DNA from 3 places in the Mesorhizobium sp. WSM4844 genome. Region 3 is predicted to be linked to each of the others. Evidence: predicted binding sites of a transcription regulator. Region 3 holds the regulator's gene; each other region holds the start of a gene.
The links. The regulator PhoB, encoded in region 3, activates phosphate uptake and scavenging genes when phosphate is short. The targets are predictions, from matches to a motif close to TGTCATNNANCTGTCAT.

Region 1: AC0L2A_RS21950 (RNA degradosome polyphosphate kinase) is a predicted target of PhoB. The motif match lies at 8,890-8,906, and genes of this name have one in related genera.
Region 2: phnC (phosphonate ABC transporter ATP-binding protein) is a predicted target of PhoB. The motif match lies at 7,258-7,274, and genes of this name have one in related genera.

Annotation. Positions count from the first base shown of each region.
Region 1 is NZ_JBVVQB010000030.1:9,790-20,269, forward strand. Features, by position in the region: gene AC0L2A_RS21915 (hypothetical protein) at 1-556, shown strand, start outside; gene AC0L2A_RS21920 (TetR/AcrR family transcriptional regulator) at 588-1,274, opposite strand; gene AC0L2A_RS21925 (NIPSNAP family protein) at 1,370-2,140, shown strand; gene fumC (class II fumarate hydratase) at 2,410-3,807, shown strand; gene AC0L2A_RS21935 (DoxX family protein) at 3,931-4,353, shown strand; gene AC0L2A_RS21940 (DoxX family protein) at 4,505-4,927, shown strand; gene ppx (exopolyphosphatase) at 4,991-6,526, opposite strand; gene AC0L2A_RS21950 (RNA degradosome polyphosphate kinase) at 6,526-8,727, opposite strand; gene AC0L2A_RS21955 (zinc-finger domain-containing protein) at 9,047-9,292, shown strand; gene AC0L2A_RS21960 (FAD-dependent monooxygenase) at 9,308-10,480, shown strand, end outside.
Region 2 is NZ_JBVVQB010000030.1:29,239-39,718, forward strand. Features, by position in the region: partial or broken gene AC0L2A_RS22005 (cupredoxin domain-containing protein) at 1-192, shown strand, start outside; gene AC0L2A_RS22010 (Gfo/Idh/MocA family protein) at 389-1,576, shown strand; gene AC0L2A_RS22015 (sugar phosphate isomerase/epimerase family protein) at 1,788-2,669, shown strand; gene phnE (phosphonate ABC transporter, permease protein PhnE) at 2,657-4,207, opposite strand; gene phnE (phosphonate ABC transporter, permease protein PhnE) at 4,212-5,186, opposite strand; gene phnD (phosphonate ABC transporter substrate-binding protein) at 5,261-6,169, opposite strand; gene phnC (phosphonate ABC transporter ATP-binding protein) at 6,330-7,187, opposite strand; gene AC0L2A_RS22040 (DapH/DapD/GlmU-related protein) at 7,407-8,024, opposite strand; gene phnL (phosphonate C-P lyase system protein PhnL) at 8,021-8,728, opposite strand; gene phnK (phosphonate C-P lyase system protein PhnK) at 8,731-9,507, opposite strand; gene AC0L2A_RS22055 (alpha-D-ribose 1-methylphosphonate 5-phosphate C-P-lyase PhnJ) at 9,504-10,415, opposite strand; gene AC0L2A_RS22060 (carbon-phosphorus lyase complex subunit) at 10,412-10,480, opposite strand, start outside.
Region 3 is NZ_JBVVQB010000036.1:31,555-42,034, forward strand. Features, by position in the region: partial or broken gene AC0L2A_RS24235 (ATP-binding cassette domain-containing protein) at 1-174, opposite strand, end outside; partial or broken gene AC0L2A_RS24240 (sugar ABC transporter permease) at 268-1,586, opposite strand; gene xylF (D-xylose ABC transporter substrate-binding protein) at 1,727-2,767, opposite strand; gene AC0L2A_RS24250 (ROK family protein) at 3,034-4,281, shown strand; gene phoB (phosphate regulon transcriptional regulator PhoB) at 4,413-5,102, opposite strand; gene phoU (phosphate signaling complex protein PhoU) at 5,119-5,826, opposite strand; gene pstB (phosphate ABC transporter ATP-binding protein PstB) at 5,862-6,677, opposite strand; gene pstA (phosphate ABC transporter permease PstA) at 6,690-8,303, opposite strand; gene pstC (phosphate ABC transporter permease subunit PstC) at 8,296-9,684, opposite strand; gene AC0L2A_RS24280 (PstS family phosphate ABC transporter substrate-binding protein) at 9,804-10,480, opposite strand, start outside.

The DNA.
Region 1 (10,480 bases), on a different contig from region 3:
CATCCTGGCGAGCGCCGCTCATGGTGCCGAGTGCATTGACGCCAAAGCCGCCAAGGCCGGATTCATTCTCGAAAGGCCCGGCATCCACAGCGAGTTTCGACCGGCGGCGGGTGGAATGGTGTCGGTCGCCAACGAATACCAATCCCAATCGCCGCAGACGCAGTTTCTGTTCGGCGGTCTGATCGAGGTGTTTCGCGACAGCGAGACCGGTCAGCTTGCGATGATCCCGTTTTCGGATCTCAGAAAGCTGTTTCCGCTCAAGGCCGGGGCGAAAAGTAAGACCGTGTTCGTCCGCCTCGCTGCAAACAAACAGCCCAAGGGCACCGAGACGCTCGAGATCAGCGTCAAAGGCAAGGAGACGTTCAGCCTGGGCGACTGCAAATACAACGTGCTCGCCGTCAGGCTTACGATCAAGAACGGGGCCGGCAAGACCCAGGATGAATTCACCGCGCTCTATGCGCCCGATCTGCAGGCCGTTCTGGCCAGGCGCTATGACGAGGGCACCAACGCCGAAAGCGTGGTCGGCTACGAGGTCATCAAACCGCTGCCGAATTAACCCCCCGGCAGGGGAGAAGGCGACTCCGGCATCAAAAGGCTTTGTACTGCCGCAGCACCCTGCGACGTCGCTTCGCTCTTGCTTCGCCCTTGGATGACGAAACTGGGGAAACTCCCTGCTCCAGCGCGTTCAGGCAATCGCGCAGCACAGCAGAATCCTGCGTCGTCTTGGCCATCGACATGGCGCCGGAATAGGTCGCGACCGCGAGTGCCGCGAAACGCTGCGGATCGGTGTCCTGCTCCCTGCCCGCTTGCTGGTCGGCCCCGACCTTGGCGGCGATCGCCTGGCGCCACGCCGAAAAAATGCCGGCAAGGGCGGTGCGGAAATCCGGATCGGCAAGCGACAATTCATGCGCCAGGTTGTTGAGCGGGCAGCCGCGCACGAAACCCTGTTGCTCCAGTTCCGCGGCCACGGCCTCGAACACGCTGCGCACGCCCTCGCGCGCCGAGCCTGCCGCCTGCACCGGCGCGATCCATGTTGCTTCGACGGCTGCGGCGACCCGCTCCTCGATCACCGCCAGGGCCAGCGCCTTCTTGGTCGGGAAGTGATGATGCAGCGCGCCGCCGGTGACGCCTGCCGCGGCCATCAGGTCGCCGAGGCTGGAGGCATGGTAGCCGCGCGCCTGAAACAAGGCTTCGGCGACATCGAGCACGCGTTTGCGCAGGCCTTCCGGGTCGTTGGTCCGTTTGCCGGGCTGCGCCTTTGGGCGAGCGGTCATCTCTGCTGACATTTTTCAACGATAGCAGATTGACAAAACAGGACAACCGGTCTGTTTATAAAACAGGATGAACGCCCTGTTTTGGAGATTGCGCGATGAGCCTGCCCCTGAATGCCGCGTCCAAATCCGGCCTCAACGCCTCGCCGGTCGTCGAGCTCAGGCAATACACGCTGAAACCTGGCCGGCGCGACACGCTGATCGGGATCTTCGACGGTCACCTCATCGAGGGTCAGGAAGCGGCTGACATGACCATCATCGGTCAGTTTCGCGATCTCGACCGGCCTGACATGTTCATCTGGCTGCGCGGCTTCGAGGGTATGGAAGCGCGGAAAAATGCACTGACCGCGTTCTATGAGGGGCCCGTATGGGCCGCCTGGCGCGACGCCGCCAACGCCACGATGATCTCCTCCGATGACGTGCTGTTGCTGAAACCGGCATGGCCCGGCGCCGGATTCGATCTGTCGGGATCGCAACGAGCAGCCTTGGCTGGTTACGAAAAACCAAGCGGAGACAATCGCTTGTCGGATATTGTTATAATCAAGATTCATCATCTGCGGCACGGCGCCGAAGCCGACTTCGCCAGCCGCTTCAAAACCGACGCGATTGCCGTGTTGGCGGCACTTGGCGCGCGGCCGCTTGCTGCGTTTGTCTCCGAACATGCCGAAAACAGCTTTCCCCGCCTGCCGGTGCGATCAGGCGAAAATGTCTTCATCAGCGTCGCCGCCTTCGACAGCGCGGACGCCCACGAAAGCGTTGAAGCCGCGCTTGCCGCGGCGCCGGCCTGGCAGGCATTGCAGTCGAGCCTGGCCAGACCGACGGAAACGCTGCGCCTATCTCCAACCGCACGATCGCTGCTTGGGCGGTGAGCGGCAAACTTCTTCCTTCTCCCCTTGTGGGAGAAGGTGGATCGGCGCGCAGCGCCGAGCCGGATGAGGGGTGTTGGACGGAGTGCTGTCGGTGCCAAGCTGGAGCACCCCTCATCCGACCTCGCTTCGCGAGGCCACCTTCTCCCACAAGGGGAGAAGGAAGAGTCCCCCCTCTTCAACCGATTTGCATCCTTGTCGCCCGCAATCTCCGCTTGAAGCCATTTGTGCAACGCGATAGGCCGTTTGCAAATTGCAATCCGGAGAGACATGTGAGCGCGCCAGAGACCAGAACCGAATCCGACACGTTCGGTCCCATCGAGGTTGCCGCCGATCGTTACTGGGGCGCGCAGGCGCAGCGTTCGCTGGGCAATTTCAAAATCGGCTGGGAAAAGCAGCCGGCGTCGATCGTTCGCGCGCTCGGCATCGTCAAGCAGGCGGCGGCCGAAACCAATATGGAGCTGAAGCGGCTCGACCCGGCCATCGGCAGGGCGATCATCGAAGCCTCTCAGGAAGTCATCGACGGCAAGCTGAACGATCATTTCCCGCTGGTCGTCTGGCAGACCGGCTCGGGCACGCAATCCAACATGAACGCCAACGAGGTGATCTCCAACCGGGCGATCGAACTGCTGGGCGGTGTCATGGGGTCGAAGAAACCGGTGCATCCCAACGACCACGTCAATATGAGCCAGTCGTCGAACGATACCTATCCGACGGCCATGCACATCGCCTGCGCCGAGCGCATCGTGCACGATTTGTTGCCGGCGCTCAGGCATTTGCACGCCGCGCTGGAGACCAAGACCAAAGCATTCGCCCACATCGTCAAGATCGGCCGCACCCACACGCAGGACGCGACGCCCCTCACCCTTGGCCAGGAATTTTCGGGCTATGCCGCGCAGGTCGCCTCCTCGATCAAACGCATCGAGATGACGCTGCCCGGCCTGCAGGAACTGGCGCAAGGCGGCACGGCCGTCGGCACCGGCCTCAACGCGCCGGTCGGCTTTGCCGAGAGAGTGGCGGATCGCATCGCCGCGATCACCGGCATCGCCTTCGTCACCGCGCCAAACAAGTTCGAGGCGCTGGCGGCGCATGATTCCATGGTGTTCTCGCATGGCGCCATCAACGCCTGCGCCGGCGCCCTGTTCAAGATTGCCAACGACATTCGTCTGCTCGGCTCCGGCCCGCGCTCCGGCCTTGGTGAACTGTCGCTACCGGAAAACGAGCCCGGTTCGTCGATCATGCCGGGCAAGGTCAATCCCACCCAGTGCGAGGCGATGACCCAGGTCTGCATCCAGGTGTTCGGCAACAATGCGGCCGTGACCTTCGCCGGCAGCCAGGGCCATTTCGAGCTCAACGTCTACAACCCGCTGATGGCCTACAATTTCCTGCAGTCGGTGCAACTGCTCGCCGACGCCTCCATCTCGTTCACCGACAATTGCGTCGTCGGCATCGAGGCGCGGGAAGACAATATCAAGGCCGCCCTCGACCGTTCGCTGATGCTGGTGACAGCACTGGCGCCGACCATCGGCTACGACAACGCCGCCAAGATCGCCAAGACCGCTCACAAGAACGGCACAACCCTGCGTGAGGAAGCGCTTGCCACCGGGCTGGTCAGCGAAGCCGACTACGACCGCCTGGTTCGGCCAGAGGAGATGACGCATCCGGGATGATCTTGCGCTGATCGCAAAAACTTTACTGCGGTGAACAATCTGTAACCAAATCTGCATCTTTGGTGAACAGTCGCCCTGCTCTATGTGGGTGGGCACCACAACCCCTCCCGGAGAGAGCCCATCATGTCCACCAACACGACCGTTGCCGGTTCCGGCACCGTATCCAATGCCTCAGGCAGCATCCTGCTCGGCCGTATCCTGCTTTCGGTCATCTTCGTGCTTTCCGGTTTCGGCAAGCTCACTGCGATCGCCGGCACCGCCGGTTACTTCGGCAGCATGGGTCTGCCGATGCCGACCGTGACGGCGATTGTCGTCGGGCTGCTCGAGCTGCTCGGCGGCCTCGCCATCCTCATCGGCTTTCAGACCCGGATCACCGCCTGGGTGCTGGCAATCTTCACCGTCGCCACGGGATTGGTCGCCCACACCGGCTGGGCCGATCAGATGCAGATGATCAGCTTCATGAAGAACCTGGCGATTGCCGGCGGCTTCCTCGTGCTGGCTTCCTCGGGCGCCGGCGCCTATTCGGTCGACGGCAAGCGCGGCTGAAGCGGTCCAGAAACCACTTGCAGCAAGGGGCGCGGAATTTTCCGCGTCCCTTTTTCGTTGTCGGTTTATGCCCGTCGATCAGCCGGCCGGACTTTCTGCTAGGATGAGGTGTCGGGGTGAAGCCAACCGCCGCCGACGTCGGAGGTGACCAATGCCGCGCGATGCGCTGCTTCTGCTTTCGCGGCTGCTGCTCGCCGCTCTATTCGTTCCGTCCGGCTTTCACGCGCTTACCGACATTGCTGGCACATCGGGCTATTTTTCCGGCCTTGGCCTGCCGCTGCCGACGCTCGCAGCCTGGGCGACGGGGCTGTTCGAATTGATCGCCGGACTGCTCATCCTCGTCGGCCTCAAGACGCCGATCGCGGCGCTCCTGCTTGCCGCTTTCTGCATCGCGGCAGGCTTCATCGGCCACTATGGCCAGGGCGGCGACGATCCGACGCTGACCTTCATGCATTCGCAGATGCTGATGAAGGACATCGCGCTATCGGGCGGTTTTCTGGCGCTGGCAATGGCAGGCGCCGGCGCCTACTCGATCGACGGGCGGATGCTTCGGATCGGCGCTGAAACGACTTGACCGACACAACTGCCGGACTGAGCCGAATTATTTGACCGAGCCGAATTACTTGACTGAGCCAGACTACTTGGCTGGCATAGTGGGGCCGCCCTCGACCGCCAGCACCAGCCGGCGATTGGTGACCCTCGCCAGCTGCGCCAGTCGCCCGGCCGGCCGCTCGCCGTAAAGGTCGGCCAGCGACGCCGGCAGCACCAGCGCCAGCACGCCATTGCCGCGCCTCTCCCATTTCAACCGCGGCATGACGCCCGGCATTGCCGCCGTCAGCAGGTAGACGACGCGCATCACCGCGGCCAGCACACGGGCGCGCTCGATATAGCGCGGCGTTGCCAGTGCCTTGATTTCCGGCGCGATCGATTCGTTGAAGACGCCATCATGACGGTAGGCGTTGGCCAGCGCCAGGAAGGCGCGGCCGGGATGGTCGACGCCGATGAAGGAGGCGTGGGCAATGATGTTGAGCGATTGCTTGCCGCGATATTCGGGATGCGCGCGCCAGCCGATGTCGGCAAGCAGGCAGGCGGCCTGGCGGTAGCGCGCCTCGTCGACCGTCTCCTCGATGCCGAAGGCGGCGAAGGTCTTGCCCGTCCACTCGACAAGCTCATGCGCGTGGGTGACCGAGCGCGAACGCAGCCGGGCGAGTTCCTCCGAGGCCGAGATCAGCGGATCCGCCTTCTGCTCGGCTTTGTCGAGCAGCGAATAGAGAAAGCCCTCGCGCACGCCCAGCGCCGAGACGATGATCTTTGACGGCTGCATCGCCGCCATGATCTCCTGCAGCACGATGGCGCCATAAGGCAGCAGCGAGCGGCGGTTCTTCGAGACGCCTTCGATACCCCTTATCTTCTCGATCTCGCCCTTGGCGACCTGCTTGAGGAAGTTCGCAGCGCTGTCGATGCCGATCTCGTAATGGTGCATGACGCTCAGCGGATAGCTGGTCATTTCCATGTACAGCCGAGCGAGGTTTCGCCAGGTGCCGCCGACGGCATAGAACGGCCTGCCCTGCCCGCCTTTCAGCAGCCTTGCCTTCGCGAGTTCGTCGCGCGCTATCTTTGCCGCCTGGGCCAGTGAGTTCTTGGCCATGTCCTGCAGGCGCAGGCCACCCAGCGGCAGCGTAATGCCGTCGCCGATTGCCTCGCCATCGACGTCGACCAGTTCGAGGCTGCCGCCGCCGAGGTCGCCGGCGATGCCGTTGGCCGGGTGGAAGCCGGAAATGACGCCAAGCGCGGAATAGTGGGCTTCCTGGCGCCCGCTCAGCACCTGGACCTCGGTCTTGAGCACATCTTCGGCGCGGTGGATGAAATCGGGGCCGTTGACCGCCTCGCGGGCGGCGGCGGTCGCCAGCACATACATATGCTCGGCGCCGGCCTGCTCGGACAGCGCACGGAAACGCCGAAACTCCTCCATCGAACGGGTCACCGCCTCGGGATCGAGCTTTCCGGTCGAGACGATGCCGCGACCGAGGCCGGCCAGCATCTTTTCGTTGAACAGCGTGGTTGGCGAGCGCGCCAGCCCCTCATAGACGACAAGCCGGATCGAGTTCGACCCGATGTCGATGATGGACAGCGGTCGGCGGTCCTGAAGCCGGCCCTGGGACGTTGAAATCATCAGCCGGTCGCTGCGGCGTTTTTCTTGCGGCGCTTGAACTGCGCGATGCGCTTGGGCGCATGCGATTTCAGCGCATCGCCGCGTCCGGAGAGGCTCGGATTGGTCATGAAATATTCCTGCGCGTTGAACGGTTCCTCGCCCTCCTCGAGCGTGGCGCGCCGGGAGGTTCCGTCAGCCAATACGTCGAAACTTTGCTGGTTGTCCATGATGTTGCCCAGCATGATCTGGCCGAGGACTTGTTCATGCACCGTTGGATTGGTGATCGGCACCATGGTTTCGACGCGGCGGTCGAGATTGCGCGGCATCAAATCGGCCGATGAGATGTAGACGATCGCCCCGTCCGACGGCAGTCCATGGCCGTTGCCGAAACAATAGATTCGGCTGTGTTCGAGGAAGCGGCCGACGATCGACTTGACCCTTATGTTTTCCGACAGGCCCGGCACTTGGGGCCTCAGGCAGCAGATGCCGCGCACGACGAGATCGATCTCGACGCCGGCGCGGCTGGCGTCATAGAGCGCATCGATGATGATCGGGTCGACCAGCGAATTCATCTTCATCCAGATGCGGGCCGGCCTGCCCTCCAGCGCATGGCCAATCTCGTCCGAAATGTGCTTGAGGATGCGCTTGCGCAGCGTGAACGGCGAGATGGCCAGCCGCATCTCCTCGGTCGGCTCGGCGTAGCCGGTGATAAAATTGAACAGCTGGGCGACATCGCGGGCGATTGTCGGAGCGGTGGTGAAGAAGGACAAGTCGGTGTAGATGCGCGCGGTGACCGGATGGTAGTTGCCGGTGCCGAGATGCACATAGTTGCGCAGCTTGCCGTCCTCGCGCCGCACCACCAGCGACATTTTCGCGTGGGTCTTCAGTTCGAGGAAGCCGAACACGACCTGAACGCCGGCGCGCTCGAGGTCGCGCGCCCAGCGGATGTTGGCTTCCTCGTCGAAACGCGCCTTGAGCTCGACCAGCGCGGTCACCGACTTGCCGGCCTCCGCCGCGTCGACCAAAGCGCGCACGATCGGGCTGTCGTTCGAGGTGCGATAGAGCGTCTGCTTGATCGCCACCACTTCGGGATCGGCCATCGCCTGGCGCAGGAACTGCACCACCACGTCGAAGGATTCGTAGGGGTGATGAACGATGATGTCCTTCTCGCGGATGGCGGCGAAACAGTCGCCGCCGTGCTCGCGGATGCGTTCGGGAAAGCGCGGATTGTAAGGCTTGAATTTGAGATCGTCGCGGGCGATGGCGACGATCTCGGAAATCTGGCTGAGCGCCAGCGGACCGGTGAGCACGCTGATCCGGCTCGACGAGACGCCAAGCTCGCCGGCGACGAACTCGCGCAGTTCGGCCGGCATCAGCTTGTCGAATTCGATGCGGATGACCGAGCCGCGACGACGCCGTTTCAGCGCCGTCTCGAACAGGCGCACGAGATCCTCGGACTCCTCCTCGACCTCGATGTCACTGTCGCGGATGATGCGGAAGGTACCGGAGCCCTTGACCTCGTAGCCGGGGAACAGCTTGCCGATATAGAGGCCGACCGCTTCTTCCAGCGGAATGAAGCGGACATGATGCTTGCGGTCAGGCAAGCGGATGAAGCGCTTCAGCGCCACCGGCAGACGCAACAGCGCGCTCATCTCCTCGCCATTCCTGCGGTGGCGCAGTTGCAGCGCCATCGAGAAGCCGAGATTGGGAATGAACGGGAACGGATGCGCCGGGTCGATCGACAGCGGTGTGAGCACCGGAAACACCTGCTCCTGGAAATGATCCTCGAGCCAGGTCTTCTCGTCCTTGGTCAGCCCATCGCGGCTGATGCTCTCGATGCCTTCCTTGTCGAGCAGCAGCATCAGAGCGGATAGGCTGTTCTGCTGGTCCTCCTGCAGGCGCTCGACCTCGCGCAGCAATTGTTCCAGCTGTTGTTCGGGGGTGCGGCCGTCCGCGCTCTTCAGCGTGATGCCTTCGCGAACCTGGCCGGCGAGACCGGCGACACGGACCATGAAGAACTCGTCGAGATTGGCGGCCGAAATCGACAGGAAGCGGACCCGCTCGAGCAGCGGATGGTTGGCGTTCAGCGATTCTTCGAGGACGCGGCGGTTGAATTGCAGCCAGGAAAACTCGCGGTTGACGAACCGATCCGGGTTGCCGCCCTCTGGGCTCGCCACCTCGACAGTGGTGAATTCGCTCTGCACCGGCTTTAGTTCGTTCATGGTTCCTGCTCGTTTCGCACCCGCTGGCCACAGCGTCGCGCGTCTTTGCGGACGCGCAAAAGGACGCTCCCGCCACTTAAGCTACGCATGATCCCCAGCAAAACCGAATTCGGTTTCGGGGCCATGCCTTAACCGGCTTAGCTTATCCTGTGACAGGCTTTTACGACAGTTTGATTTCATCGATCTTGCAAAGAGACTGCTTATGATCCAGATGCAATCCAGGTACAGCGCGGCGCGTCCTTTGGACGCGCAAAGGGACGCGGTGGAATTTTGATTTTGCACATGATCCGGGGTCATGCGGCAAATATAGGAGACGACGATGGCAGGCGGTTCCATTCCCCATTTCCAGAACGATGCGGGTTATGCGGCGATCGACATCGGCGTCAAGGAATTCATGTGCACCGGCGCCAACCCGCCTTTCGACCATCCGCATGTGTTTCTCGACATGGGCGACGACAATGAAAAGGTCTGCCCCTATTGCTCGACGCTTTATCGCTATTCGCCAAAGCTGAAGGCGACGGAAACGCAGCCTGCCGGATGCCTCTATATCCACCAGGCCGCCTGACGCGCACACCATCCGATGGACGACACCCGGTCCCGGCAGGTCGTTATCGCCGGAGCCGGCGTCGCCGGACTGACCGCGGCACTGGCGTTTTCCGAGCGCGGCTATCTGGTGCGGCTGTTCGAACAGGCGCCGCGCCTCGAAGCGGCCGGCGCCGGCATCCAGCTCTCACCCAACGCGACGCGCATCCTTCGCCAGCTCGGCGTGCTCGACCGGCTGTTGCCGGCGGCGGTGCGGCCGGAGGCCGTCGTGCTCAAGGACGCCGCCACGCTGCGTGAGCTGGCGCGGGTACCGCTTGGCGAAGCGGCCGAAAGGCGCTGGCAGGCGCCTTATCTCGTCGCTCATCGGGCTGACCTGCAAGATGCACTGATGGCGCGCCTTGCCGAACGGCCGGACATCAGTCTCGTCACCGGCGCGCGCGTCGGCGGCATCGCCACAGGACCGCGCCATGCCACGGCAACAGTCGAGATTGCCGGCAAGACAGTCGAAGCCGGCGGCTTTCTGCTGATCGGCGCCGACGGCGTCTGGTCGGCGATCCGGGCTTTTGGCGGGTTTGCGGCCAAAAGCCGGTTTTCGGGCGAGCTTGCCTGGCGCGCTACGATCAGTGCAGACAGTGTCGCAGGAGAAGCCCTTGCGGCGGTCGGCGCCGCCAATTGCGTGACCACCTTCCTGCATCCCGGCTTCCACCTCGTCGCCTATCCGGTCAGCAACGGCACGGCGTTCAACCTGGCTGCCTTCACCAGGGGCGAGATCATCGCCGAGCGCTGGTCGGGCCACGCCGACCCCAATATCCTCCTCAGCGCCATGCGTGGCACGGCGGCAGCGCTGGGCCGGCTTGCCGAGGATGCCGGCCCGTGGACCGCGTGGCCGATCCATACGGTCGACCAGGCACAGCCATGGACGACGCCCGCCGGCATCGCGCTGATCGGTGATGCGGCGCATGCAATGACGCCGTTCGCGGCGCAGGGGGCGGCGATGGCGATCGAGGATGCCGCAACCCTTGCCGGCTTTGTCGCTGCCGCGCCCGCCGATCCGTGGGGCGCGCTTGCCGCCTGGGAGAAGATGCGCCGCCCGCGTATCGCCAAGGTCTCCCGCCGCGGGGCGGTCAACCGGCTCGCCTGGCATGCAGCGGGGCCGGTGGCCGTCGCGCGCAACCTGTTCCTGAAGTGGCGCTCGCCGGAAAAGCTCGCG
Region 2 (10,480 bases), on a different contig from region 3:
GATCGAGAAGCTGGTGTTTTCGCCGGCAAGCATCGAGGCGAAGGTCGGCGACACATTCGAGTGGGCCAACAAGGACGTGTTCGCCCACACGGCGACCGTCAAAGGCGGCTGGGAGGTGATGATCCCGCGTTCGACTATTTCTGCCGCTTCCACCCCAACATGAAAGGCCGTCTGACGGTGACGTCGCCCTAGCCATGCCAGCGGAGACCGCCCTGCGCGCGCGCGCGGGCGGGGGGGGGGGGGGGGGGCCGCCGGGGGGGGGGGGGGGCCCCCCCGGCCGGGGGGGGGGCGGTTCATGCCGAGCTCCACGCCCGGCGACCCCACCCCGACGCTACGCGTCGACCCTCCCCGCAAGGGGGAGGGTAAGAAACAACGAGGGAGAAAAATCATGGTCGGCGCATCGAAGTCGGAAACGGGAGGCGGCCCGATCCGCTACGGCATGGTCGGCGGCGGGCAAGGCGCCTTCATCGGCGCGGTGCACCGGATTGCGGCGCGCATGGACAATGAGTTCGTGCTGGTCGCCGGTGCCCTGTCATCCGACCCGGCGCGCGCCAAGGCGTCGGCCGAGGAGCTTGGGCTCGATCCGGCGCGCAGCTACGGCTCGTTCGCCGAGATGGCCAAGGCCGAGGCCAAGCGGCCGGACGGAATCGAGGCGGTGGCCATCGTCACGCCCAACAATGTGCATGTGCCGGCGGCGAAGGCGTTTCTCGAAGCCGGCATCCACGTCATTTGCGACAAGCCGCTGGCGACGACGTTGGCGGAAGCGAAGAAGCTGGCGGCACTGGTCGAAAAGACGGGCAAGGTCTTTGTCCTCACCCACAACTACACCGCCTATCCGATGGTGCGGCAGGCGCGCGAGATGGTGGCCAAAGGGCAGCTCGGCGACATTCGCATCGTGCAGTCGGAATATCCGCAGGACTGGCTGACCGAGGACCTTGCCGCCACCGGCCAGAAGCAGGCAGCGTGGCGCTCGGATCCCAAACAGGCCGGCGCCGGCGGCGCGCTGGGCGACATCGGCACGCATGCCTACAATCTGGCACGCTTCGTCTGCGGGCTTGAGCTTGATGCGCTTTCCGCCGATCTCGACGCCTTCGTGCCGGGGCGGCAACTCGACGACAATGTCAATGTGATGCTGCGCTTCAAGCCGGTCGGCAAGTCGCACCCTGCCAAGGGCATGTTGTGGGCGAGCCAGGTGGCGCCCGGCCACGAGAACGGGCTGAAGCTGCGCATCTACGGCTCGAAAGGCGGGCTTGAATGGGTGCAGGCCGACCCGAACTACCTCTGGTACACGCCGTTCGGCCAGCCGAAGCAGTTGATCACTCGAAATGGCGCCGGCGCGCTGCCCGTCGCCGGGCGCGTCAGCCGCGTTCCGTCAGGCCATCCGGAAGGCTATCTCGAAGGCTTCGCCAACATCTACCAGGAGGCGGCCCGCGCCATCCGCGCGGCGCGCCGGAAGAGTGGCAAGCCGGCTAAGGATGTCATCTACCCGACCATCCAGGACGGTGTCGAAGGCATGGCATTCATCGAGGCCTGCGTGAAATCGTCGAAGAAGAACGCAGCCTGGACGAAGCTTTGATCGCTGCGCCCCCTCACCCGGATTGCCAACCGAATTGCAAGGGTAATTCGGGGCAATCCGACCTCTCCCCGAGGGGAGAGGAGACGCCGGCGCTGCCGTCTGCCTCTTCTCCCCAGCGGGGGAGAAGGTGGCCGCGAAGCGGCCGGATGAGGGGGCTTATGGCGAAGTCGGCGGAGGAGCCAGCCGGCCGTCAAAAAGGGAGGGGGCGTCGATGAAAATCGGCATGTGCATGTTTTTGTGGACGACGGCCGTGTCGAAGAAACACGAGCCGCTGCTCAGGGATATCAAGGCGACCGGCTTCGACGGCGTCGAGATACCGATCTTTGCCGGCACGCCGGACGACTACAAGAAGCTCGGTGCGCTGCTCGACCGCATCGGGCTGGAGCGCACCGCCGTTTCGGCGATGGGCGATCCGGCGATGAATTTGATCTCGGCCGATGCCTCAACGCGCAAGGCCGGCATCGACTATATGAAATGGGCGATCGACTGCACACAAGCGCTTGGCGCCAAGACGCTGAGCGGCCCGCTGCATTCGACGCTCGGCGCCTTCTCCGGCAGCGGACCGACGGCGGCGGAGAAAAAGCGCTCCGTCGCCTCGCAACGCGCCATCGGCGATCATGCTGGCAACAAAAACGTCACCATCGGGCTGGAGGCGCTCAACCGCTTCGAATGCTATCTGCTCAACACGATGGACGATCTGTCGGAGCATGTCGACACGATCGATCGGCCGCACATCAAGGCGATGTACGACACTTTCCATGCCAATATCGAAGAGACGGACGCGATCGGCGCCTATTCGCGCAACCGCAAAAATGTCGTCCATATCCATATTTCGGAGAATGATCGCGGCGTGCCGGGGCGCGGCCATATTCCGTGGCAAGAGACGTTTTCGGCCATCCGCAAGAGCGGCTATGACGACTGGCTGACGATCGAGGCCTTCGGCCGCTCGCTGAAAGATTTGGCGGCGGCCACCAAGGTGTGGCGCGATTTTTCGGAAAGCCCGGAAGCCGTCTACCGCGACGGCTACAAGCACATCAAGAGCGGCTGGAAAAAGGCTGGTGCCTGGACGCAGCCTTCCTCTCAGGCGATCTGAACTGCCGGCGGCCGGGCGGAAACGCGCCGCTCATCATTGCTGTTTGCGACAGTCCCCATCAGCTTGCGGCGGAGATAGCTGGAGATGCTGTCGAAGACAAAAACGACAAGCAGGATCAGCAGAACCATGTAGAAAACATTGGCCCAGTTGGTGTTGGTGCGCATGGCCTCCCACAATTTCAGGCCGATGCCGCCGGCGCCGACAGCGCCGATGATCGTCGCTGACCGGGTGTTCGATTCCCAGAAATAGAGGGATTGGCTGAGGAATACCGGCAGAACCTGGGGCAGCACGCCGTAGCGCTGCACCATTGCCGGGGTGGCGCCAACCGAGCGGATGCCCTCGCGCTGCTTGTCGTCGATGTTTTCCAGCGCCTCGGAATAAAGTTTGCCCAGGGTTCCGGTGTCGGTGAAGAAGATAGCCGACATGCCGGCCAGCGGCCCAGGACCAAAGCCGCGCGTAAAAAACAGCGCCCAGATCAGCATGTCGACCGAGCGCAGGAAATCGAAGAAGCGCTTTGTCACCTGGTTGGCTATGCGGCTCGGCGTGACGTTGCGCGCAGCCAGGAAGGCGAGCGGAAAGGCGACGATCGAGGCCAGCACGGTGCCGACAAAAGCCATGACGATGGTCTGCAAGAGTTTCAGCCAGACGTCGCCGTGCTGCCACTCGGCGTTGTTCAAAATGTTGTCCCAGGCGAGCGCCGCGTTTGACCGCGCCGGGTCGATGCGAGCCCCGGCGACGATCAGTGAAGCGACCTCGCTGAACGGCTTTCCCCAGAATGGCGAGTTCGTGTCGAACACGAAATTGGCCCAGCCGAAGAAACGTCGCCAGGCGACCACCTCGTCGTTCTGCACCTCAGCGCGGCCGAGAAATCCGAACGAGACATAGGCTGTCGAGCCTGGCCTGCGTTGCTCGATCCAGCCGGGCAGCGGTGTGCGCGGTGTCACAGAACTGCCCTTGGCGATGTCAAAAACGACGGTTTCGGCGCCGCGCGTCACGGTGACCAGGTTTGGCGTGACGGCGATCTGGCCATTGCCAAGGGTGACGGTCGCCGCCACGACGGCGTTTTCGCGCACCGTTTCAGGCACCGCAGGAGCGGATTGGCCCGAGGGGGCGGCCGGCTTCTCGGCAGTTGGCGCACCAGGCGCCATGAACGAATCCTGCGACGACTTGTTGGTCGCGACCGCCGGTGCCGGCACTGCCTCGACCTGCCGCTCGATGATGGCCATCTGCTTGGCCACCCAGTCGGGATCTGGGTTGGATCCCAGCTTGGAGAAGCGGGAGTAGTCGATTGTCAGATGATTGTCCTTGAATTCGATGTCGGGCCGGATTTCGTAAGAGACCCAGTCGGCGAGATAAGCGCCGGCAAGGTTCCAGTTCGCCTTTTCGAGAACTCCGGCGACCGAGAAGAACCACGCGCAGTAGAAGGTGTAGAGAATGCAAAGAAGGATGCCGATCGGGGTGGCGTAGCGCTTCCACGGCGAGCGCCGGAAAGCGTCCGGGTGGCGAGCGGCGACGTCGTTGATGGCATCGGCATTCATTGCTTTACTCTCCGCGCCCGTAGGCGAACGCCTGCCGGCCGACAAGACGATGTCTTAGCCATGCCGAAAGCTGGTCGACGGCGACAATCGTGCAGAACAGCAGGAAGACGATGGCGATGGTCTTGGCCTCATGGCCCCGGCCGATCGAAAGACGCAGGGATTCGCCGATGCCGCCGGCGCCGACGGCGCCAAGTATGGTCGAAGCGCGCACATTGATCTCGAAGCGGAGCAGGAAATAGCTGATGAAGTTGGGCAGGACCTGGGGCACGATGCCAAACCACACCCGCTCGACCCAATTGGCGCCCACGGCGCGCAAGCCTTCCTCAGGCTTCATGTCGGCATTTTCGACGACTTCGAAGAACATTTTTCCGAGCGCGCCGACGGTATGGATGCTGACCGCAATGATCGCAGGAATCGGCCCTAGCGAGAAAATCGCCAGAAAAAAGCCGGCAATGACAATTTCCGGAAAGGCGCGGACAATTTCAAGGAAGCGGCGGGTAGCGAAACGGAGCCAGCGGCTGGCCGTGATATTGCCTGCAGCGAGGAAGCAGAGCAGGAAACCGAATGTGGCGCCCACCAGCGTCGAAAACAGGGCGATGTTCAGCGTCTCGGCCATCCGGTGGAAATACTCCGGAATGTAAATGCCTTGGGTCAGGTAGACCCGGCCTTCCGGGTAGTCGAACTTGAGGCTGCCGTCGTCATAGGGGGACGGCAGGTCGAACAGTGCGCGCACCGGGTCGAACCAGTCGCGCGGCTTCAGCTCGGCGAAAAAGTCGGCGACGTGGGGAAGGCGGTCGAAGAACTTTCCGGCGTTGGTTTCGTTGGCGAACCAGAGCGAGCCGGAGAGTGCAAGAAACAGGAAAACCAGGCCGCCGATCGTGTAAAGGCGCCGGCGGGCGGCAAGATCGCGCCAGTGCCGCTCGACGGTGGCTCCCTCCGGTGAAAGCGCGGGCGCGCGGTAAATTTCGGTCGCACTCATCGATAGATCCCCGGCCCCTGATGCGGCAACGCCGCCGGCGGCACGTGGCCCCGGCGGCGTTGTGGCAGTTTGCCTTACGAGCCGATCTTCGCCTTACGGGCGTCGATGATCGGCTGGTAGAATTCTGGGGTGACCGGTGAATAGCCCTTGTAATCGCCGCCTTGTATCGCCGAGAAACAGGCCGGATCGGTTTCCGGAAGCTTGGTCAGGAAATCGGTGATCTTCTGCTTGGCGCCGGCGTCGATCGACGTACGCAATACCAGCGGGCCGTTCGGGATCAGCGGCGACTGCCACAGTTCGACGAGGTCATCCATCTTCAGGACGCCCTTGTCGACCATCTTGCGCAGATTGCCCGAGCTGTAGCCGTCGTTGAAGTCGCCGACGCCGGAGGCCCAGGTGGTGCCGGCATCGAAGGTGCCCTTCAGGACTTCAAGGACGAGCTGTTCATGGCCGCCACCGAAACCGGTCGACGCGAAGTAGCTCTTCACATCCATGCCGATGTCCTTGGGCAGTGACGTGACCGGGATCAGGTAACCAGAAGTCGAATCGGGATCGGCGAAACCGAGTTTCTTACCCTTCATGTCGGCGAGCGTCTTGATGCCCGAATCAGCACGCGCGACCATGACCGCACGGTAGCCGGTCGAGCCGTCGGTCTGGATCGTCGTCAGGATCGGTTGAACCGCGTCCTTGTTTTCGAGATAGACCTTGGCATAGGCCGAAGCGCCGAGCTCGGCAAAGTCGAGCGTGCCGCCGAGCAGGCCCTGGATGACGCCGTCGTAGTCGGCGGCCGGGAACAGCGAAACTTTTTCGACGCCGAGGACTTGCTTGATGTGGTCGGCAAAGCACTGGTAGTTGCGCAGGCGGTCGGCTTCGTTCTCGCCGCCCAAAATGCCGACGCGGAATTCCTTCAGATCCTGTGCCTGAACCGCGCCCACCGCCATGGTGAGGATGGAAACGGCACCGAAGAGTATTTTTCTAAACATTTCGCGTCTCTCCTGTTGGTTCCGGCATCGCGCCGGCAGCGTTCGAATTTTGACGGCGCTTTTTTATGCCCGGCCTTGATGCGGACTGGCGGTCCAGGCGCTCTTTCGTCGTCTGCTTTCGTATACTCGTATACCGGTATCCACTTGCCGGATCGTCGACCTAGTAGCCGGGAAATGCCGGCTCGAGCGGTCCGGCGGATGCGGCGATCTTTTGCTTGATGGCGACGCTGGTCGAGGTGATCGCCTCGGAGATTTCGCCGCCATTGCTGTCGGCGCCATAGACCATGCGCACGGCCTCGCGGTTGAGCTCTTCGGGCGGACCGTCGAACACCACCTTGCCGGCGGCCATGCCGATGATGCGGTTGCAATAGTTGCGCGCCGTATCCAGCGTGTGCAGATTGGTGACCACGGTGAGGCCCTCGCGCAGATTGATGTCCTGCAGCGAATCCATCACCACCTTGGCATTGAGCGGGTCGAGCGAGGCGATCGGTTCGTCGGCGAGGATGACTTTCGGCTGCTGCATCATGGCGCGGGCAATCGCCACGCGCTGCTGCTGGCCGCCGGACAAGGTGCCGGCCGGCTGCAGCGCCGTGCGGGCGATGTCGAGGCGTTCGAGCGCCGCGATCGCCTCGGCCCGTTCCTCGCGGGAGAAGACACCGAGCAGATTGACAATTGTCGAGCGGTGATTGAGCCGGCCGAGCAGCACATTGGTCAGCACGTCGAGGCGCGGCACCAGGTTGAATTGCTGAAAGATCATGGCGCAGTCGCGCTGCCAGCGCCTGAGCAGCGAGCCGCGCAGGCTGGAGACTTCGGCGCCGTCAAAGAAAATCGAGCCCTGGCTGGGATCGATGAGGCGGTTGATCATGCGCAAAAGCGTCGACTTGCCTGCACCCGAGCGGCCGATGATGCCGACCATCTGGCCTTGAGGGATCGAGATGTCGACATTGCTGACGGCGGTGTTCCTGCCAAACCGTCGGGTGACGCCGCGGATTTCGAGCGTGGCTGAGGTTGCTGACATAGGCAAGTTCCAGTCCAGTCGCGTTTCGAAGGTCTGTTAACCTTGGCTAGCGCAGCCGCGTGAAACCGCGGTGTCGGATTGATGTCAGTTTTGTTACCGTCCACAGGCTGAAGGGGGCGAGCCGGCGGCGGCAGTTCGATCAAGTGGTGAATGGTGAATGGTGAATGGTGACAAGGACGGCTTCTCTGCCGCCATTCACTATTGACCATTCACCATTCACTAACCGCCATGCTTCTCCAAAAACGCCTCCGCCGATAACTGGCGAAAATCGTCGAGCGCGGCGCGCAGGCGGGCGTGGTCCCAATCCCACCAGGCAAGTGCCTGATAGCGTTCCGCCGTGCGGCGGTCGAAGCGTTCGCGGATCGGTTTGGCCGGCACGCCGCCGACAATGGTGTAGGGCGCCACGTCCTTCGACACCACGGCGCCGGCACCGACAGCCGCGCCGTCGCCGACGCTGACGCCGGGCAGGATGGTCGAGCCGTGGCCAAGCCAGGTGTCGTGGCCGATGGTGACCCGTTTGGCGCGGCGCTGGGCAAAGAATTCGCTCTCGTGCTCGGCATCGTCCCAATAGTCCGAGGCGCGATAGGTGAAATGGTGCAGCGTCGGCCGCCAGGTCGGATGGTTGGTGGCGTTGATGCGCACGCTGGCGGCGATGTTGGCGAATTTGCCGATCGTCGCGCACCAGGCGCTGCAGTCCTGCATCATGTAGGAATAGTCGCCGAGCGTACTTTCCGAAAGCCGGCAGCGTTCGGCGATCTCGGTCCAGCGGCCGAGCGTCGAGTTGTCGACTTCCGCTGTCTCGTGGACAAGCGGCGTTTCCGACAGTTTTCTGGTCATGCGGCGATTTTCCCGGCGGCAAAAGCGGTCACGTCGATGACGCGGTCGGCCACTGCCTCGCGCACGTCGTGGTCGTGGAAGATGCCAAGCAGGGCGACGCCGGCCGCCTTCTTGGCCGCGATCAGCGCAATCACCACGTCGCGGTTGCTGGCGTCGAGCGAAGCGGTCGGCTCGTCGAGCAGCAGGATCGGGTGCTCGGTGATGAAGCCGCGCGCGATGTTGACGCGCTGCTGCTCGCCGCCGGAAAAGGTCGCCGGCGGCAGTGCCCAGAGCTTTTCCGGCAGGTTGAGTTGCGCCAGCAAGGCGCGTGCCTTGCCGCGCGCGACCTCGCGGTCCTCGCCGCGCTCGACCAGCGGTTCGGCGACGACATCCAGCGCCGAGACGCGCGGCACTGTGCGCAGGAACTGGCTGACATAGCCGATCGTCAGCCGGCGCACGGCAAGCACGGTGCGTGGGCTGGCCGTCGCCAGATCGATGAGCCCGTCCTCGTGCTGGACGATGATCTGGCCCGCATCGACGGCATAGTTGCCGTAGAGCATCTTCAGGATCGAGCTCTTGCCGGCGCCGGAGGGGCCGCCGAGCACGGCACATTCGCCGCTCCTGATCGAGAACGACACGCCGGCGACGACCGGCAGTTTGATGCCGTCACGCAGATGCATGGTGAAGCTCTTGGCAACATCGGAGACGACGAGCGGGGTTGCCATGATCACACCTGCAATATCGAAGAAACGAGAAGCTGGGTGTAGGGCGCGCGCGGATCGTCGAGCACGCGGTCGGTGAGACCGCTTTCGACGACGCGGCCGTCCTTCATCACCATCATACGTTGCGACAGCAGACGCGCCACCGCAAGGTCGTGGGTGACGACGATCGCCGCCAGGCCGAGATCGGTGACCAGGCCGCGCAACAGGTCGAGCAGGCGCGCCTGCACCGAAACGTCGAGGCCGCCGGTCGGCTCGTCCATGAACACCAGCCGCGGCCCGGTGACGAGGTTGCGGGCGATCTGCAGGCGCTGGCGCATGCCGCCGGAAAAGGCGCGCGGCTCGTCGTCGATACGGTCCTCGTCGATCTCGACGCGCGACAGCCAGTCGACGGCGGTAGCGCGGATTTTGCCATAGTGGCGATCGCCGACCGCCATCAGCCGCTCGCCGACATTGGCGCCGGCCGAAACCGTCATGCGCAGCCCGTCGGCGGGGTTCTGATGGACAAAACCCCAGTCGGTGCGCATCAGGAAGCGGCGCTCGGCCTCGCTCATGCGGTAAAGCTCGCGGAACTGGCCGTCGCGCATGCGGTAGCTGGCGGTGCCGGAGCTCGGCAGCAATCTGGTCGACAGGCAGTTGAGCAGCGTCGTCTTGCCGGATCCGGATTCGCCGACCACTGCCAGCACCTCGCCCGGCCACAGGTCGAAGCTGACGTTCTCACAACCAATGCGCGAACCGTAGAACTTGGACAGCGCGGAGACGCGCAGCAGCGGCTCGTCGCTCATTGCGCCGGCTCCGTTTTTTCCAGGGCAGGAGGGGTTTCAGGCGCAAGGTGGCCGCGATGGCCTTGCTCGCGCCGCTTCTCGCAATGGTCGGTATCGGAGCAGACGAACATGTGGCCGCCATGGTCGTCGAGGATGACCTCGTCGAGATAGACGTTTTCGGCCGCGCACAGTGCGCAGGGCTGGTCGAAGGTCTGCACCTCGAACGGATGGTCCTCGAAGTCGAGGCTGACTACGTCGGTGAAAGGCGGCAGCGCATAGATGCGCTTTTCGCGGCCGGCACCAAACAGTTGCAGAGCCGGCGAACGGTGCATTTTCGGGTTGTCGAACTTCGGCGTCGGCGACGGGTCCATCACGTAGCGGCCCTCGACCTTGACCGGATAGGCGTAGGTGGTGGCGATGCGGCCATGCCTGGTGATGTCTTCGTAAAGTTTTACATGCATGAGGCCGTATTCCTCCAGCGCATGCATTTTGCGCGTTTCCGTCTCGCGCGGCTCGAGGAAGCGCAGCGGCTCGGGAATCGGCACCTGATAGACCAGCACCTGGCCTGCGGTCAGCGGGTGCTCGGGGATGCGGTGGCGGGTCTGGATGATGGTCGCCTTCGCCGTCTCGGTGGTGACGGCGACATTTGCGACCTTCTTGAAGAAGGCGCGGATCGAGACCGCATTGGTGGTATCGTCGGCGCCCTGATCGATGACCTTCAGCACATCGTCCGGGCCGATGATCGAAGCGGTAACCTGGACGCCGCCGGTGCCCCAGCCATAGGGCATCGGCATTTCGCGTGAGGCGAACGGCACTTGGTAGCCGGGAATGGCGATACCCTTGAGGATCGCGCGGCGGATCATCCGCTTGGTCTGCTCGTCGAGATAGGCGAAGTTGTAGGTTGCGATATCGGTCGGTTGTGCGGTCATTCCGCGGCCTCCCTTTTTTCTTCCATCTTGCCGCCGTTTTCGCGGCCGTCGTGCTCGGCGCGCAT
Region 3 (10,480 bases):
TAGGCACCGGACAGGATCTTGATCAGCGTCGACTTTCCCGCACCGTTGTGGCCGAGCAGCGCCACGACCTCGCCCGGGAAAAGGTCGATCGACGTCGACGGCGCGAATGCCGCCGAAGGCAATCGAGATGTTGCGCATATCGATCAGTGGCGTGGGAGCAGTCGTGTCAGCCATGATCGTTCCTTTCCATGGTTTTGCCGAGCATGATGCTGGACCGAAACGGATGTCCACTTTTCGCTGACGCGGACCTTCGGCTCGGGATCATGCTCAGACCCGCTTGCGGTAGACTGTGTCGAGCCAGACGGCGACGACCAGCACGGCGCCGACGACGACGCTCTGAAGCGGCGAACGATGCCGAGCAACACCATGCCGGACTGCAGCGACTGCATCAGAAGCGCGCCCAGCATGGCGCCGAGCACCGTGCCGGAGCCGCCGGCCAGCGACGTGCCGTCGATGACGGCTGCTGCGATGACCAAGAGTTCGTCCAGCGTGCCCAGCGCATTGGTCGCCGCATTGAGGCGGGCCGAAGCAATTGCCGCGCTGATCGCGGCCAGAACGCCCATGATCATGAACACTTTCATGGTCACCCAGCGCGTGTTGATGCCGGCGAGTTCCGCCGCTTCCGGGTTGCCGCCGATGGCAAAGACGTAGCGGCCGAAACGGGTGCGCCGGGTGATGAAGGTCATGACGATGCCGACTGCGACCGCGATCAGCACCGGTATGGCGATGCCATGGGCGATGAACAGCCCGCCTTCGGGGATGGTGATGCCGTTCCGCTGGGCGTATTGGCGCACGATGCCGATCGGCCAGGGATAGGAATTGGCGATCCAGGCGGCGCCGAGGATGGCGGCGCAGGCGACAACACCAAGCAGGCTCTCCGCCCAGACCGGGCGCAACGGAAACTTGAAGCGCTTGCGCTGCGACCGGCCGTTGAGCAGCATCAAGGCGACGGCCACACAGGCGAGAATGCCGACGATCCAGCTCGCGGTCGCCCCGATCGAGCCACGCGGCCCGCCACCCATCAGCTGGAACGTGGCATCGAGCGGCGCGACGGTGCGCCCGCTCGTCATCAGCCACGCCATGCCGCGCCAGATCAGCAGGCCGCCCAGCGTCACGATGAAGGCCGGAACCTCGAGATAGGCGATGATGAAGCCCTGAAGCGCGCCGATCATGAGGCCGAGCGCCACGCCGGCGGCCAATGCGATGACCCATATCCAGGGATTTCCAAGCTGGAATCCCATGACGCGGATGAGGAATTCTGCCTGCGCAACGCCCATCACCATGCCGATCACGCCTTCGACGGAGCCGACCGAAAGATCGATGTTGCGCATCACGATGACCAGCACCATGCCGGTCGCCATGATCGCGACCGAGGAAGTTTGCACCGACAGGTTCCAGAGATTGCGCGGCGTGAGGAAAAGCCCACCCGACAGGATGTGGATTCCAACCCAGATGATCAGCAGCGCGCCGACCATGCCGAGCATGCGTATGTCGAGCTCGGTTGCCTTGAGGAAGCGGCCGAAGGGGCTGAGCTCGGATTCACGCGCCCGATCGGCAACCGGCGTGTTGGAAGTCGTGTCGGTCATGATGTCCTCCCACCGTTGCCGTCTGCCGCGGATGCCGGAAGCAGCCTAGAAATTACCCGCGAGACGCGGAAAAACAACTCTTTTGAAAAAAACGCCGCGGCGTGAAGCCGCGGCGTTTCAGGTTTTTTGGCGAAGGCGGATCAGTTGCAGACCGGGACGGTGCCCGCCGCTACGCCGGCGCAGACCTCTTCCTGCTTGATCCAGCCGGCGTCGATGACGACGTTGAGATTGTCCCTGGTGATGGCAATCGGCGTCAGGAACAGCGACTTGACGACATTGCCGCCCGGCGTGGTGAAATCCTTGACGCCGGCAATGTCTGTCATCGGCTTGCCGTCGGCCAGCTGCGAGGCGATCTCGGCGGCGTTCTTGCCGAGCTCGCGCGCGTCTTTCCACACCGATACGGTCTGTGTGCCGAGCGCGATGCGGTTCAGCGCGGCATGGTCGCCGTCCTGGCCCGAAACCGGGACGGATCCGGCCAGGCCTTGCGCCGTCAGCGCCGCGACGACGCCACCGGCGGTGCCGTCATTGGCGGCAACCACCGCATCGACCTTGTTGTCGTTGGCGGTCAGGAACTGTTCCATGTTCTTCTGGGCGTTGGCGGGAAGCCAGCCGTCCGTATAAGCCTCGCCGACATTCTTGATCTTGCCGCTGTCGATGGCATCCTTGAGCACTTCCATGGAGCCGGCGAACAGAAAATCGGCATTCGGGTCGGCGCCGGAGCCCTTGATGAAGACGTAATTGCCTTCCGGCGCCACCTTGAACACTTCGCGGGCCTGCATGCGGCCGACTTCCTGGTTGTCGAAGGTCAGATAGAACACGTCCTTGTTCTCGATCAGCCGGTCATAGCCGACGACCGGAATGCCTTCGTCCAGCGCCTTCTGCACCGCCGGACCGATGGCCGAGGCATCCTGCGCAAGGATGATCAGCGCGTTGGCGCCCTGCGAGATCAGGCTTTCGACGTCGGTCAGCTGCTTGCCGGGATTGGACTGTGCGTCAGCGGAGATATATTTGTCGCCGGCGGCCTCGATCGCCGCCTTCATGGCCGCTTCGTCGGTCTTCCAACGCTCTTCCTGGAAGTTCGACCACGAAACGCCAATGACCTTGTCCTTGGCCTGCGCGGCCGACGCGAGCGTCAGCGACATGGCGACCCCCGCCAGAATGGCGGCTGCGAATCTCTTCATGATATTCCTCCCTGCGCCGCGTAGGGCGCGACCAACTGGCCCGAAGGCCGGCACAAAGGCTCTATTTTTTCGAGCCTCGAAAAAATACTGGTCCAACGCCGAAGCACTGTCAACACCAATTCTGATGGATTTTGACGTCCTGTCGGGCTTTTTTTCGAGGCTCGGAATAAATAATGACAGCCCCCTCCGCTTCTGCCAGTATTTGTCGGACATTACCGACGGCTTCCGATTCATGAGCGGCCGCGGCATTAGGGAGGACGTAAAAAATGTCGGTGGGAATCCGTCATGACGATCTGCGCCGGCGCAACCGGGCGATGGTGATTTCGGCCGTGCGCCGGGCAGGCCAGCCGTCGCGGACCGAGATCGCCGCGACCACCGGCCTCAGCCATTCGACCATATCGGCGATCTCTGCCGACCTGATCCAGGAAGGCATCCTGGCCGAGAGCAAGGCGAGCGAGACGGTTTCGCTGAAACGCGGCCGGCCGCAGGTCGGCCTCAGCCTCAATCCGCAAGCCGCTGCGGTGTTGGCCGTCGTGTTGTCGCTGAATTTCCTGTCGGTCGCCGTCATCGATTATGCCGGACAAGTGGTCGCCGAGGAACAGCGCCGGCTGGACACGCTGACCATGTCGCGCGACGCGCTGATCGGCGAATGTGTCGCCATCGTCCGGCGCCGGCTCGAAGATCCCGACCTCGATGTCCAAAGCGTCGCCCGCATCGCGCTGGCGATCCAGGGCATCACCGATTCCCACGCGCGCGCCATGTTGTGGTCGCCGATCACGCCGCAGACGAACATCGCCTTCGCCGACATTCTGGAACGGGAGTTCGGCATCCCGGCGATCATGGAGAACGACTGCAACATGATGGCCGTGGCGCTACGCTGGCGCCACCCGGATCGCTACCGCGACGATTTCATCGCCATCCTGCTCTCGCACGGCATCGGTATGGGGCTGGTGCTGAAGGGCGAGTTGTTCACCGGCACCCACTCCTCGGGCGGCGAATTCGGCCACATGATCCATCGGCCGGGCGGCGCGCTTTGCCGCTGCGGGCGGCGCGGCTGCGTCGAGGCTTATGCCGGCAACTACGCCATCTGGCGCAACGCAAGGCTGTTGAGCGAGAACGCCGAGCCAGTCGCCGATGTCAGCGACGCCGAGATGCGGGCACTGGCGGCCCGGGCGCGCGAGACGGACGGACCGGAGCGCGAAGCCTACCGCAAGGCCGGCGAGGCGCTCGGCTTCGGGCTCGGCAGCCTGTTTGCGCTGATCGATCCGGCGCCGGTGGCCATGGTCGGCGCCAGCGCTGCCGCCTTCGACCTGATCGAGCCGGCGCTGCGCGAGGCTATCGCCCAGACCGCCGGCGGCCAGCATTCGGGTTCGATTTCCTTCGACACCGAGCCGAACGAGTTGCCGCTGATCCGCGAAGGCTGCGCCATGCGGGCGCTGAGCTTCGTCGATCAGGAGATTTTCGCGCCGAGCATCCAGGCACGAGCCGGCTCGGTCGGAAAGAACGTGGCTTGAATCCGAAGGCAGGGACTCCCGGGTCGCGACTTGGGGTGTGTTGAGATACAGGTCAGGCCGAGTCGAGAATGGTGGGTTCCGAGAACCGGAGCGGAGCGTACTTTTGGGTACGCCGGAAGCGCAGGTATCAGCTAGTCTTCCCTGATCGCATAGCCGGCGCCGCGGATGGTGCGGATGACATCGGGCATGCGACCATTGTTGACCGCCTTGCGCAACCGGCCGACATGGACGTCCACAGTGCGTTCGTCGATGTAGATCGTCTCGCCCCAGACATTGTCGAGCAACTGGCTGCGCGAGAAGACCCGACCCGGGTGCCGCATCATGAATTCGAGCAGCCGGAATTCGGTCGGCCCGAGCCGGATCTCGCTCTTCTTGCGATAGACCCGGTGCGATTCACGATCGAGCATGATGTCGCCGACCTTGAGCACGCTGGACAGCACTTCCGGCTTGGCGCGGCGCAGCAGCGCCTTGACCCTGGCCATGAATTCCGGTGTCGAGAACGGCTTGACCAGATAGTCGTCGGCTCCGGTCGAAAGGCCGCGCACCCGGTCGCTCTCCTCGCCGCGCGCGGTCAGCATGATGATCGGCAGCCGCTCGGTTTCGGGGCGCACCCGAAGCCGCCGGCAAAGCTCGATGCCGGAAACCGCCGGCACCATCCAGTCGAGCACCAAAAGATCGGGCACGTTTTCCTGCAGCCGGATTTCGGCCTCGTCGCCGCGCGTCACCACCTCGACCTGATAGCCTTCGGATTCAAGATTGTAACGGAGGAGGACGCCCAGCGGCTCTTCATCCTCCACCACCATGATGCGCGGCGCGATCATCGGCCGGTCACTCCTGTCATGTCGCCGGCGCCGACATCGTCGTTTCGTCGAGCTTCGGGCGATCCGCCGGCAATTGCTGCCCGGTCACGACAAAGTAGGCGTTTTCGGCGATGTTGGTGACGTGATCGCCGATACGCTCGAGATTCTTGGCGCAGAACAGAAGGTGCGTGCAGGCGGTGATGTTGCGCGGATCCTCCATCATGTAGGTCAGGAGCTCGCGAAAAACCGCCGTGTATTTCACGTCGATCTTCTGGTCGTCGGCGCGCAGTTCCTTCAACGCGCCGGCATCGCGCGACACATAGTGCTCGACCACGCCGCGGAGCTGCACAAGAACGAGATCCGCCATCGCATCGATACCGTGCGACAGATTCCGCGGCGTCGCGCTCTGCCCGACTGCGCTGACCCGCTTGGCTATGTTCTTGGCCAGGTCGCCGATGCGCTCGAGATCGCCCGCCATGCGGATTGCGCCAACCACGGCGCGCAGATCCTGCGCCATCGGCTGCCGCTTGGCGATCAGCGTGATGGCGCTGTCGTCGAGTTCGCGCTGCCGCGCATCCATGATGGCGTCGTCCGAGACGACGCGCTGCGCCATCGCATTGTCCGACGCAAGCAACGCGCGGATCGAGGCTGCGACCATTGCGGCGGCGAGCTCGTCCATGTCGCGGATCAGCCGGTCGATGTGCTCCAGTTCCTCGTCGAAAGATGCGACGGTGTGTTCACCCATGGTGCTGTCCTCGTGTTCGAAATTCGCCGGACCGCTCAGCCGAACCGGCCGGTGATGTAGTCCTGGGTGCGCTTGTCGTCGGGGTTGGTGAACATCTTGTCGGTCGCGCCCTCCTCGACTAGGTAGCCGAGATGGAACATCGCCGTGCGTTGCGACACGCGCGCCGCCTGCTGCATCGAATGGGTAACGATGACGATCGTATAGTTCTGGCGCAGTTCGTCGATCAGTTCCTCGACGCGGGCGGTGGCGATTGGATCGAGCGCCGAACAGGGCTCGTCCATCAGGATCACTTCCGGCGACACGGCGATGGCGCGCGCAATGCACAGACGCTGCTGCTGTCCGCCGGACAGACCGGTTCCCGACTCGAGTAGGCGATCCTTGACCTCGTTGAACAGGCCGGCCTTCTTCAGGCTCGATTCGACGATGCCGTCCAACTCGGCCTTGGTCCTGGCCAGGCCGTGAATGCGCGGACCGTAGGCGACGTTTTCGTAGATCGACTTCGGAAACGGGTTCGGCTTCTGGAACACCATGCCGACGCGAGCTCGCAGCTCGACGACATCGATTTTCGGGTCGTAGACATCCTCGCCGTCGAGCGTGATCTTGCCGCTCACCCGCGCGATATCGATGGTGTCGTTCATTCGGTTCAGGCAACGCAGGAACGTCGACTTGCCGCAGCCCGATGGGCCGATCAACGCCGTCACCTGATGCTCGCGGACATCGAGATCGACGTCGAACAGTGCTCGCTTCTCGCCGTAGTGAACGGAGACCTTTTCGCCCTTCATCTTGATCGAAGGGGCGTTGGTTGCGCTGCTCAGTTTCTGCTCGACGCCGGCTTCCGTCATGATGTTCATATCCTCTACTCCTTACCAGCGCCGCTCGAAGCGCCTGCGCAGTATCACCGCGATGGCATTCATGATGACCAAAAACACCAGCAAAATCAAAATCGCCGCCGAAGTCTTCTGCTGGAACCCCGCTTCCGGGAAATCCGCCCACATGAATATCTGCACCGGCAGGATCGTTGCGGGATCGGTGAAGCCGCCGGGAATGTCGACGATGAAGGCGACCATGCCGATCATCAGCAACGGCGCGGTTTCGCCGAGCGCATGCGCCATTCCGAGGATGGTGCCGGTCATGATGCCCGGCATCGCCAGCGGCAGGACGTGATGGAACACGGTCTGGACCTTGGACGCTCCGATGCCAAGCGCCGCCTCGCGGATCGACGGCGGCACGGCACGCAGCGAAGCGCGCGAGGCGATAATGATGATCGGCAGGGTCATCAGCGCCAGCACCATGCCGCCGACCACCGGGGCTGAGCGCGGCATGCCGAAGAAATTCAGGAATACGGCAAGTCCAAGCAGGCCGAAGACGATCGAAGGCACCGCCGCCAGATTGTTGATATTCACTTCGATCATCGTCGTCAGCCGGTTCTTGGGCGCAAATTCCTCAAGATAGATCGCCGCTGAAACGCCGATCGGGAAGGCGATGGCGAGGGTTACGATCATGGTCAGGAACGATCCGACGACCGCGCCCCAGACACCGGCCAATTCCGGCTCGCGGCTTGCGCCGGTGAAGAAGAAGATCGAGTTGAACCGGCTTTCGATCAGGCCGGCGCTCTTCAGCGTGTCGAGCCAGACGATCACCTTGTCCGAAATCTTTCGCGATGCTTCCGGCGTCTCGATGACGCGCAGGAATGCCTGGCCGCTCGCGGCGGGCGCCGTGCTGTCCAGCGCCTCGATCACCGTGCCTTTTGCGATCACCGTGCCGTTGGCCGCAGGCGACAGCGCGGTCAGCTTGACCGTGCCGCCATTGAACGCGACCAGCAGCGACGACGCGCCGCTCGTCAGCGTAAACATGCCGTTTTCGCCCTCGGTCGCACCATGGCCGCGCGCCAGCGCCAGCATGGCATCGTCGCCGAAGGTCAGATCGATGTCGCCGCTGGTTCCCGAAGGCGTGACGCTTGTCGAAATCGCTTCGTCCGAACCGACGTCGGCAAGCAAACCCTTGAGATAGAGGTCGGCAAAATCGTCGAGTGGAACCGCATAGTCCACCGTTCCTCCGAGCATCCCCGGATCAGCCGCAATATCCTTGCGCAGGAACACGCCTGTGCCGGTGGAAATCAGCCCGCGCAGCAGGCGCTTGTCCTGGCGGCTCGTCACATCCGGAAATTTTGCCGTAAGCGCTTCCTGAGCGATGGCGTCGTAGTTCACTTCATCGAGTTTCGCCGGGTCGACCTTGGCCGCTGAAAGATCGATCGGCAGCGTCACATAGTTCTGCCGCAGCGCCGGAATCGCCTGCGTGACGATCGTCGACAGGAGCAGCACAAGGAACAAGCCGGCCAACGCGACAGCTGCAGCGCCGAGCCATTTGAACCACGTTTCGGTGCGGTAGCGGCCCTTCAGCCGCGCCTTCGCGGCGTCGTCGGTATGAATGCTGACCGGCCGTCCGACGGCGCCGAATGACGAGATCGCATCAGTCATATTGCTCTCGGTATTTCTGGACGACGCGCAAAGCGACGATGTTGAGGGTAAGCGTGATGCAGAACAGCACCAGGCCGAGTGCGAAGGCTGCAAGCGTCTTGGCGCTGTCGAACTCCTGGTCGCCCACAAGCAGCGTCACGATCTGCACGGTCACGGTGGTGACCGCTTCGAGCGGATTTGCTGTGAGGTTTGCCGCCAGCCCCGCCGCCATGACCACGATCATCGTTTCGCCGATTGCGCGGCTGACGGCAAGCAGCATCGCCGAAACGATGCCCGGAAGGGCAGCGGGAAGGACCACCTTGCGGATGGTTTCCGACTTGGTCGCGCCGAGGCCGGCAGAACCGTCTCTCAGGGATTGCGGAACGGCGTTGATCACATCGTCGGAAAGCGAGGAAACGAAGGGAATGATCATGATACCCATGACCACGCCGGCGGCGAGCGCGGATTCAGATGCGACGTTGAGGCCCAGGCTTTCGCCGATACCGCGGAAGTAGGGCGCAACCGTCAGCGCGGCGAAGAAGCCGTAGACGACGGTCGGAATGCCGGCGAGGATTTCCAGAACCGGCTTTGCGACCGCGCGGACGCTTTTGGAGGCGTAATCCGAAAGGTAGATCGCCGCCATCAGCCCGATAGGCGCAGCCACCAGCATGGCGATGAAGGTGATGAGCAACGTGCCGGCAAAGAGCGGCACCATGCCAAAAATGTCCTCGTTGACCGCCCCGGCCTCCGCTCCCGCGCCGGTGAAGGCGCTCTGCGGCGACCAATGCGTGCCGAACAGGAACTTGTAGAACGGCACCTGTTGGAAGAACCGCAGCGACTCGAAGATAAGCGACAGGACGATGCCGATCGTCGTCAGGATCGCGACCACCGAACAGGCGATCAAGAATGCGCGAAGAACGCGCTCGACCACGTGGCGCGCCCGGTAGGCCTGTGCGATGCGTGAATAGGCCCAGTAAAATCCGGACGCGGAAAGCACGAGTGCGACGGTCCAGATGATCCAGGTGCTGGTCGCATGGACCGATTTGTAGAGGGCGGCGGCCGCCTCTTTCGTGGGGTCGGCGAAGCCGACAAGCCCGCCAAAGGCCATCGCGCGAGCGTCGCGGATGAAAGCTTCGACCTGCGGGACGCCCATTCCCGACAACTCAGAGGCGAAGCGGTCGGCAATGATCGACGATTCAATTCCCGGCGTCACCAGCGACCACAACACGATCGCAAGCAGCGCGGGACCGGCAGCAAAAAGCGCCAGAAACATGCCATGCTGGCCAGGCAGCGAATGCAGTCGCGCGACGTCGCCATTGACGCTGGCAATAGCGCGGGTCCGGCCGAGCCAATAGGCAGCAGCGGCCAGAACCACCAGAAGAACAACGAGATAACCGACCATGATTCGGGACGTCCCCTCGACCGCCGGTCATTCACCGGCTCAAAGCACGGGACCTAAGATCCCGCGCTTTGTGCTTTAGGATATGAGGGGTCAGAGCGGTAGGCTCGGACCCCGAAACATCAGGAGCCCATGCCCTTCAGGGCCTTGGCGTTTTCGGCCGACTTGGCGCGCTCGGCGTCCGGCAGCGGGATCAGGCCCTTGTCGGCCAGATAACCATCAGGACCCCATGCAGCATCCGAGGTGTACTCGGCGATGAACTCCTGCATGCCGGGGATGACACCGACATGCTCTTTTTTGGCATAGACAAAGAGCGAGCGGGAAACGCCGTAATCGCCGGATGCGATGTTCTCGAAAGTCGGCTCGACGCCGTCGACCTTGTGGCCCTGCAGCTTGTCGGCGTTCTGGTCAAGGAACGAGAAGCCAAAGACGCCGAAGGCGTTGGGGTTGGCTTCCAGCTTCTGGACGATCAGATTGTCGTTTTCGCCGGCCTCGACAAAAGCGCCGTCTTCGCGGATCTCGCCGCAGCCCTTTTCGTTAGCCGCCTTCACTTCTTCCTGGCATGCCGCATCCATGACGAGCTCGACGAACGCATCGCGCGTGCCGGATGTCGGTGGCGGGCCAAGCACCTCGATCTTTGTCGCGGGAAGCGATGCATCGACGTCCGACCAGTTCTTGTAGGGGTTGGGGACGACCTTGCCGTCAACAGCGACGTTCTTGGCGAGCGCCTTGAAAACCTGTTCCTTGGTCAGATCGACGACAGTCCCTGCCTTCGAGTTGGCCAGTACGATGCCGTCGA